Linked DNA regions of Collimonas fungivorans Ter331. Each later gene encodes a partner of the first gene's protein in a complex. Links are inferred from orthologs where the notes say so. Each region holds a gene or a part of one and is shown on either strand. Other genes may lie near its edges. The genes, in order: CFU_RS07470 and hfq.

Region 1 (6,620 bases):
GAACGTATCGTTGCGCGCAGCCAGCCTTATCGTAGCGCTTATCTGGCGCGCCTGGAGCAGGCGCGCCGTCAGGATGTGCAGCGCGGAGCGCTCTCGTGCACCAATCTTGCACACGGTTTCGCCGCATTTCCAACGAATGATAAATTGAGGTTGAAACAGGACAAAAGTTCATCGGTCGCGATCGTATCTTCGTATAACGACATGTTGTCCGCGCACCAGCCGTTCGAGCACTATCCGCAAATCATCAAGGATGCGGTCCACGCGGCCGGCGGCGTCGCCCAGTTTGCCGGCGGTACGCCAGCGATGTGCGATGGCGTGACCCAGGGCCAGCCGGGCATGGAATTGTCCCTGTTCTCGCGCGACGCGATTGCGATGGCGACGGCGATTGCGCTGTCGCACAACATGTTCGATGCCGCGGTCTATCTTGGCATCTGCGACAAGATCGTGCCGGGGCTGCTGATCGGCGCCCTGCATTTCGGCCACCTGCCGGCGGTGTTCATCCCCGGCGGCCCGATGACCAGCGGCATGACCAATAAAGAAAAGGTAAAGATCCGCCAGCTCTACGCTGAAGGAAAAATCGGCCGCGCCGAATTGCTGGAGGCGGAAGCCAAGTCTTACCACAGCGCCGGCACCTGTACTTTCTACGGCACCGCCAACAGCAACCAGATGCTGATGGAAGCGCTGGGCCTGCACCTGCCGGGCTCGGCATTCATCACGCCGAACACGCCGCTGCGCGCGGCCCTGACTGCCGAAGCGGGGCGCCAGGCCTTGAAAATCACCGATCGCGGCGACCAGTACCTGCCGGTCGGCCACGTGGTCAGCGAGAAGAGCATCGTCAACGCTATCGTCACCTTGCTGGCGACCGGCGGTTCCACCAACCATACCCTGCACCTGGTGGCGATCGCCAAGGCTGCCGGCATTGTCATCGACTGGAACGATTTCGATGCGCTGTCTGCCGTGGTGCCGCTGGTCACCCGCATCTATCCGAACGGCGACGCCGACGTCAACCATTTCCACGCTGCCGGCGGCACCGGGTTTGTGATCCGTGAACTGCTGGATGCCGGCCTGATGCATGAAGACGTCAAGACCATCCTTGGCGACAGCCTGCGCGCGCATTGCGCCGAACCTTTCCTGGAAGGTGAATCGGTAGTGTTCAAGCCGGCGCCGGCAGTCAGCGGCGACGATTCGGTGCTGCGCACCGCGACCGCGCCGTTTTCCGCCGATGGCGGCCTGCGGCTGCTGACCGGCAATCTGGGACGTTCGGTCATCAAGATTTCCGCAGTCAAGAAAGAACATTGGGTAGTGCAGGCGCCGGCGCTGGTGTTCCATTCGCAAGAGGCGTTCATGAAAGCGTTCCGCGCCGGTGAACTGGACCGCGATTTTGTCGCGGTACTGAGCCATCAAGGTCCGCGCGCCAACGGTATGCCGGAATTGCATGCATTGACGCCGGCGCTTGGGATTTTGCAGGATGCCGGCCGCCACGTAGCCTTGATCACCGACGGCCGCATGTCAGGCGCCTCAGGCAAGGTGCCGGCGGCGATCCACGTAACGCCGGAAGTCCTGGCCGGCGGTCCGCTGGGCCTGGTGCGCGACGGCGACATGATCCGCATGGATGCCGAGCAGGGTATACTGGAAGCCTTGGTGCCAACCGAAGAATGGGCGCAGCGCCAGCCGCTGACGCTCGACCTGACTGCCAACCACGTCGGCATGGGCCGCGAACTGTTTGCGATGTTCCGCACCACAGTGAGCGCGGCGGAAGAGGGCGCCACCAGCTTCGGTTTGCCGCCTGTCTTGCATGATCAGGAAAGCGCCGAACAACAACCACAGAAAGCCACGATATGACATCCACAAATCTCCTTTACGGCAACCAGCTGCTGGACATCATGCGTGCATCGCCGGTGATCCCGGTGATTGCGATCGACGATATCGAGCATGCGGTGCCACTGGCCAAGGCCCTGGTCGCAGGCGGGATTCGCGTACTCGAAGTGACCCTGCGCACGGCGCATGGCTTGCCTGCCATCCGCGCCATTGCGGAGCAGGTGCCGGGTGCGATTGTCGGCGTCGGCACCTTGACCCAGGCTGACGAGTTTGTCGCCGCGCGCGACGCCGGCGCGGTGTTCGGCGTTTCTCCCGGCTTGACGCCGGCCTTGATCGCCGCCGCCAAATCCAGCGGCCTGCCGCTGTTGCCTGGCGTGATGACGCCATCCGAAGTGATGGCGGCGCGCGAAGCCGGCTTCCGCCAGCTGAAGCTGTTCCCGGCGGTGCCGGCGGGCGGCGTCGGCATGCTGAATGCGATTGCCGGTCCTTTGGGCGACGTCACGTTCTGCCCGACCGGCGGCATTTCGCTGGAAACGGCGCCGGATTTCCTGGCCTGCAAGAACGTTGCCTGCGTCGGCGGTTCCTGGCTGACGCCGAAGGACGTGCTGAAGTCCGGCGACTGGGCGCGCATCACCGCCCTGGCCGCGGCCGCCAGCAAGCTGCGCAAGGCGCTCTGATCTTTTCCCTTCCCGCCATCGCAGTCATGGTTCACCAACCGTGACTGCTGCGGCGACAAGCTGTACTCCCTCCCTCTCTCTCTCTCTCTCTCTCTCTCTCTCTCTCTCTCTCCTGGTTTTTCCTGTCGCTGCGCTAATCCCGGCTAGAAATCCGGCCCTTGGCCGCCAAATGGTATTCATTGTTATAAATTGAATTGCGTATATTGATAGTATTTAACTATATTTCCCATTGGAAATTATCAATATGCAAAGATGTTTTGGAACTCCATAATTTGCCGGCGTATCCCCGCACATGACAAAAACATTGAGGCCAAATCATGAATATATCCAGACAGTTCCCACTCTCGCGCATCGCGGCGCTGGGCTTAGGCGCATTGCTGGCGTCCGGCGTCGGCGCCCAGACCATGACGCGCGACAACGGCTCGCCGATCGGCGATAACCAGAATTCGCAAACCGCCGGCCCGAACGGTCCCGACGTGCTGCAAGACACTCACCTGATTGAAAAGCTGCAGCGCTTCGACCGCGAACGCATTCCGGAACGGGTGGTCCATGCACGCGGCACCGGTGCTGCCGGCGAGTTTGTCTCCGCCGGCAACCTGTCCGAGCTGACGCGCGCCAGCGTGTTTGCCGCAGCCGGCAAGAAGACGCCTGTATTCGTGCGTTTCTCTACCGTGATCCATCCCAGCGGCTCGCCTGAAACACTGCGCGATCCGCGCGGCTTCGCCACCAAGTTCTACACCGACCAAGGCAACTGGGACCTGGTTGGCAATAACCTGCCGATCTTTTTTATCCGCGACGCCATCAAGTTTCCCGACATGGTCCATTCGCTGAAACCGTCGCCGATCACCAATGCGCAGGATCCGAACCGCTTCTTCGACTTTTTCAGCCACCAGCCGGAAAGCACCCACATGCTTACGCGGGTGTATTCCGACCTTGGCATTCCGGCTTCTTACCGCATGATGGATGGCAACGGCGTCCATGCATTCAAGATGGTCAACGCCCAGAACCAGGTCAGCTATGTGAAATTCCACTGGAAGAGCCAGCAAGGCATAAAGAACCTGACCCGCGCCGAAGCGGCCAAGGTGCAAGGCGAAGACTTCAATAACCTGACCGACGACCTCTACGGTGCGATCAAGCGCGGCGAATCTCCGAAATGGGACCTGTACATACAGGTGGTCAAGCCTGAAGACTTGGGCAAATTTCCTTTCAATGCACTGGACGACACCAAGATCTGGCCTGGCATTGCCGAAACCAAGATCGGCACCATGACCTTGAACAAGGTGCCGGAGAACTTCTTCGAAACCACGGAATCGGTCGCCATGGCGCCGTCGCACCTGGTGCCCGGCATCGAGCCGTCGGAAGACCGCATGCTGCAAGGCCGCCTGTTCTCCTATGCGGATACGCAGTTCCATCGCCTGGGCGCAAACAACCAGCACCTGCCGGTCAATCAGCCGCTGACGAAAGTGAATAACTACAACTCCAACGGCGCCGGTACTGCAGTCAATCCGGTTGGAGACGTCAATTACCAGCCTTCGCGCCAGCCCGGCAGCTATGCCGAAGATGCGCAATACAAAGGGGTGCAGACGCCGTTGAGCGGCACTACGCAACAAGCGCGTATCGCCGTCACCGACAACTTCACCCAGGCCGGCGATTTCTATCGCTCGTTGTCGAAACAGGAGCAGGAAAACCTGATCGGCAATCTGGCCAGCGACCTGGTCAAGGTCAGCAACCCGGAAATCAGGCAAACCATGCTCAGCCATTTTTACAAGGCTGACGCCGATTACGGCACCCGCCTGACTGCCGCGGTAAAGGGCAACCTGGCCGACGTCCAGGCGCGGGCTAAAAAGCTCGAGGGTTAATCGGCAGGTTTAACTCGCCGCGTACGACCAGGGCGCCCTGGTCATTTCCCCTTCAAGACGCCGCCAGTTGGCCATGGCGGCGTTTTCGACAAGCTGTCTCCATCTCTGACTTCCCTTGCTTTTTATTGTTATAAAAATCAGATTTATCTGACATTCATACCGTAAATCCTATGCTATCGTGCTCTTCAGACATTCGGGTAATAGCTTTCGCAAATCTCATTACTGGACGTCATCAAGAAAATTGACTATAATGGCAAACGCTCAACAATATGGTGCTGCCTCAACGGCGCCTTTTTGGGTTTCGTGACTCGCGTCAGCGGGTTGTCTCACGCTTCGGCTACGCCGGAGTTTCACCAAAGTCGGGGAATTCCTCGCATTCTTTGCCGCCCCATGCGGCAGTCGGCTTGTTCAATGTCCTCCCCGCGGGAAGACCGGACGAGATCATAAAAAATTGATTTGTATGTCGCGCCGACAGGTTTCGTGTCGTTTCGTGTTTGGCGGTCATGCAATACGCAGCGGAAAAGAAAAACCGTTTGCGCGCCCGCAGGCAAAAAAGCCGGCGTGCCGCACCACGAGTTTTCAGCCGCTGCCTATGCAAGGGAGTAAGCATGACCAATCGCTATCGCAACGCCATGATCGGCGCCGCCGTCACATTGCTGGTGGTGGCCGCCATTGGCTGGTCGATCGGCCCCGCGGTGATCCATCAGTACCAGGGCGACCTGATTTATTACACCGGCCGTCACCTGGTCCTGGTCGGCTGGTCGATGTCGCTGGCGCTGCTGTGCGGCATTCCAGCCGGCATCCTGCTCAGTCGCCCTTACTTTTCGCGCCATGCCGAAAAGTGGATGCAGATCTTCAATATCGGCAACACCATTCCCTCCATGGCGGTGCTGGCGCTGGCGCTGGCCCTGTTCGGCATCGGCGACAAGCCGGCCATCCTCGCCTTGTGGCTGGCTTCGCTGCTGCCCATCGTGCGCAATACCTATGAAGGCTTGAAGCAGGTTTCGCCGGCGATGAAAGAGGCGGCCAAGGGCATCGGCATGAAGCCGCTGCAGGTGTTGTTCCGGGTCGAGCTGCCGAATGCCTTGCCGATCATCGTCGGCGGCGTCCGCACCGCGCTGGCGATCAATGTCGGCACCGCGCCGCTGTCGATCCTGATCGGCGGCGAGAGCCTGGGCGGCCTGATCTTCCCGGGCATCTACCTGAACAACCACGGCCAGCTGCTGCTGGGCGCCACCGCTACCGCGGTGCTGGCGCTGATGCTGGACGCGATCGTCTCGCTGGGCAGCAATGCCTACCTGAGCAAGCGCGGTCTGCTGCGCTGATCGCCATCTATCTGACAAGGAAACAAAATGCATAAATTCCGTATAACGGCCTTGCTGGCTTTCATGCTCAGCCTGCTCGGCACGACGCCGGCCAGCGCGGCCGACCTGGTGGTCGGCGGCAAGAACTTCACCGAGCAATTGATCCTGTCGTCCATGACGCAGCAGTACCTGCGCGCCAAGGGTTACGCGGTCGACCTGAAGAACGGGCTCGGCACCACCATCATGCGCCAGGCGCTGGAAAGCGGCCAGATCGATATCGTCTGGGATTACACCGGCACCGCCCTGGTGGTCTACAACAAGATAGACGAGAAGCTGGACCGGGACCAGTCCTATCAACGGGTCAAGGAACTGGATGCGTCGAGGAAGCTGATCTGGCTGCAGCCATCCGAGCTGAACAATACCTATGCATTGGCGGTGCCGCAGCAACGCGCCGAGGAAGAGGGCCTGAACACCATCGAAGACCTGGCGAACAAGATCAGGCAGGCGCGCCAGCAGGATCCCGATAAAAAATACCTGATGGGGATGGATTTCGAATTTGCCTCGCGGCCGGACGGCCTTGAGCCGCTGCAGGCGCTGTACGGCTTCAGCCTGGACCGCAGCGAAGTCAAGCAGATGGATGCCGGCCTGGTGTACACCGCCTTGCATAACGACCAGCTCAATGTCGGCCTGACCTATTCATCCGACGGCCGGGTGCAGGGCTTCAACCTCAAGCTGCTGGAGGATAACAAGGGCTTCTTCGCTTTTTACAGCGCGGTGCCGGTAGTGCGCAAAGAAATCCTGGACGCCAATCCCAAGCTCGCCGAACAGCTGAACGCGCTGTCGGCCAGGATCGATACCGCCAAGATGACCGAAATGAATAAAAAAGTGGATATCGACCAGTTGCCGATAGCCCAGGTCGCCGCGGATTTCCTGCGCAGCGAAGGCCTGACGCAGTGAATGCT
Region 2 (3,007 bases), 540 kb from region 1 along the record:
TTTGCCCGGCTTGACTCGCGATCGCCATTACGGCGAAGGGCGGGTCGGCGAACGCCCGTTCCTGGTGATCGATACTGGCGGTTTCGAGCCGGTTGCCAAAGACGGCATCATGCACGAAATGGCGAAGCAGACCAAGCAGGCGGTGGCGGAAGCCGATATCGTGATCTTCATTGTCGACGGCCGCCAGGGCCTGACGCCGCACGACAAGACCATCACCGATTTCCTGCGCAAATCCGGCCGCTCCGTGATGCTGGTGGTGAACAAATCCGAAGGCATGAAGTACACCTCGGTCACCGCCGAATTCTACGAGCTCGGCATGGGCGATCCCTACGTCATTTCGGCCGCCCATGGCGACGGCGTGACTGACCTGGTGGAAGAGTCGCTCGACCTGGCTTTCTCCCAGCGGCCGTCGGAAGAGCCGGAGCCGGAAGACAAGGAGCGCGGCATCAAGATCGCCATCGTCGGCCGTCCGAATGTCGGCAAGTCGACCCTGGTCAATACCTTGCTGGGCGAAGAGCGCGTGATCGCGTTCGACATGCCGGGCACCACGCGCGACTCGATCGAGATTCCGTTCGAACGCGACGGCAAGAAATACACCTTGATCGACACCGCCGGCATCCGCCGCCGCGGCAAGGTTTTCGAGGCTATCGAAAAGTTTTCCGTGGTCAAGACTTTGCAGTCGATCTCGGAAGCCAACGTGGTTTTGCTGCTGCTCGACGCGCAGCAGGATATTTCTGAACAGGATGCCCACATCGCCGGCTTCGTGCTGGAGACCGGGCGTGCGCTGGTGGTCGGCGTCAACAAATGGGATGGCCTGACCAGCGACCGCCGCGACGAAATCAAGATGGACATGGATCGCAAGCTGAACTTCCTGTCATTTGCGAAATTCCATTTTATTTCAGCGCTGAAATCGACCGGCATTACGCCGTTGATGAAATCGATAGATTCTGCGTACGCAGCGGCCATGTCCAACCTGACTACGCCAAAGCTCACGCGTGCCCTGATCGAAGCGGTAGAGCACCAGCAGCCGCGGCGCAAGGGTTCGATCCGTCCGAAGCTGCGTTACGCCCACCAGGGCGGCATGAATCCGCCTATCGTCGTGATCCACGGCAACGCCCTGGAATCGATCGAAGACAACTATAAACGTTATCTCGAAAAACATTTCAGAGAAACTTTTTCGCTGGTTGGGACTCCATTACGCATCGAGTTCAGATCCAGTCGGAATCCATACGCTCGCCAGGAAAAATAATTTTTTAAAAACACTTTTTTCTGAGCAGTAAATCCGAAAATCGTTTACATTCGTAAAACACCCACCGAGTCATTCGCCGAGTTTATGCTCGATTTTAATTTGCATCTGACTTCTAATCACAACAACACAGTGGAGTAGCCATGAGTAATAAAGGGCAATTGTTACAAGACCCGTTTTTGAACGCCTTGCGTAAAGAGCATGTTCCGGTGTCTATCTATCTGGTCAACGGCATCAAGCTTCAAGGCCATATCGAATCCTTCGATCAATACGTCGTTTTACTGCGTAATACCGTTACCCAAATGGTATACAAACACACCATCTCAACCGTAGTTCCTGCACGCGCTGTCAATCTGAATCTTGAATCTGAAGCAGAATAACTATTCACTGTCGGCGAGGGCCGCAGCTACACGAATGTACCCATGCGCGCAGCGCTAGTCGGAGTGGACTTCGGCAAAGGCGACTTTGCCGCAAGTCTGGAAGAACTGTCTTTGCTGGCCAAGTCTGCCGGCGCGGTGCCTCTCGTCACCATCACCGGCAAGCGCAGCAGTCCCGACGCCGCCTTGTTTGTCGGTTCAGGCAAAGCACAGGAAATAGCCGACGCGGTATTTGACGATGAACTTGAAATAGTCATTTTCAACCACGCCTTGTCGCCAGCCCAGCAGCGCAATCTCGAACGTGTACTGAAAGTAAGAGTGCTGGATCGCACCAGCCTCATACTCGACATCTTTGCCCAAAGAGCCAAAAGCCATGAAGGTAAAGTGCAGGTAGAGCTTGCGCAGCTGCAACATCTGGCGACACGGCTGATCCGCGGCTGGACTCACTTGGAACGGCAAAAAGGCGGTATCGGCTTACGCGGACCAGGTGAAACCCAGCTGGAAACCGACCGCCGTTTGCTCGGCGACCGGGTCAAGGCCTTGCGCGCCAGGCTCGACAAGCTGCACCGGCAACATGCAACGCAACGGCGCGCACGCGGGCGCAGTGCCACTATCTCGATTTCGCTGGTGGGTTACACCAATGCCGGCAAATCGACCTTGTTCAACGCGCTGGCGAAAGCCGGCGTGTATGCGGCGGATCAGCTGTTCGCCACGCTGGACACCACATCCAGGCGGGTTTACCTGGGCGAGGCGGGCAGTGTGGTGATTTCCGATACGGTCGGCTTCATCCGTGAGTTGCCGCATCAACTGGTGGCCGCATTCCGGGCGACGCTGGAGGAAACCATCCATGCCGATCTGTTGCTGCATGTGGTGGATGCTGCAAGTCCGGCGCGCATGGAGCAGATCGAGCAGGTGAACCTGGTGCTGAAAGAAATCGGCGCCGACCATATTCCGCAGATTCTGGTGTGGAACAAGATTGACGCAGCGGAACTGGAGCCGGCGGTCGAACGTGATGAGTATGATAAAATTCAGCGAGTTTTTGTGAGCGCGCAAAAAGGGCTGGGCCTGGATTTATTAAGGCAGGCCATCGCCGAATTCGTGACCGGCAACCCGCCGGCAGCGGCATATTCGGCGCCGGCCGCGGAAAATACGCAGCAGCAGGTGTAAAGCCATTGTTAAGCCGTTGTTTCAAAAGTAAGCGCCTCTAACGAGCATTCCAACCTATTTGTTTTATTTACTTAAAGATAACGATCGAATGCTTGGTACCTTATTCAAAAAACTTGGTGTGAAATTTTCGTTGAACGACCCGCAATGGGGCCGGAATTCGCAAAATGACAACAAGCAAAACAATGACGGCAAAAAGCCGAATAACGGCGGCCCGCCT

Evidence for each region.
Region 2: the proteins of CFU_RS07470 (region 1) and hfq are in contact, whole or in part, in a crystal structure (PDB 3VU3), measured with the Escherichia coli proteins. The link is inferred for Collimonas fungivorans Ter331 from one-to-one orthologs.

What each region holds. Positions count from the first base shown.
Region 1 is NC_015856.1:1,721,205-1,727,824, forward strand. Bases 2,138-5,083 are described here. They hold CFU_RS07470 (catalase), read left to right. Parts: upstream 2,138-2,812; coding sequence 2,813-4,354; downstream 4,355-5,083. Other genes in these bases: CFU_RS07465 (bifunctional 4-hydroxy-2-oxoglutarate aldolase/2-dehydro-3-deoxy-phosphogluconate aldolase), read left to right, coding at 2,138-2,495; CFU_RS07475 (ABC transporter permease), read left to right, coding at 4,987-5,083. In the rest of the region: edd (phosphogluconate dehydratase), read left to right, coding at 1-1,842; more of CFU_RS07465, read left to right, coding at 1,839-2,137; more of CFU_RS07475, read left to right, coding at 5,084-5,679; CFU_RS07480 (glycine betaine ABC transporter substrate-binding protein), read left to right, coding at 5,707-6,615.
Region 2 is NC_015856.1:2,260,440-2,263,446, forward strand. What follows is about bases 306-3,007. They hold hfq (RNA chaperone Hfq), read left to right. Parts: upstream 306-1,389; coding sequence 1,390-1,626; downstream 1,627-3,007. Other genes in these bases: der (ribosome biogenesis GTPase Der), read left to right, coding at 306-1,249; hflX (GTPase HflX), read left to right, coding at 1,669-2,790; hflK (FtsH protease activity modulator HflK), read left to right, coding at 2,879-3,007. Outside these bases: more of der, read left to right, coding at 1-305. UniProt on the Escherichia coli protein: RNA chaperone that binds small regulatory RNA (sRNAs) and mRNAs to facilitate mRNA translational regulation in response to envelope stress, environmental stress and changes in metabolite concentrations.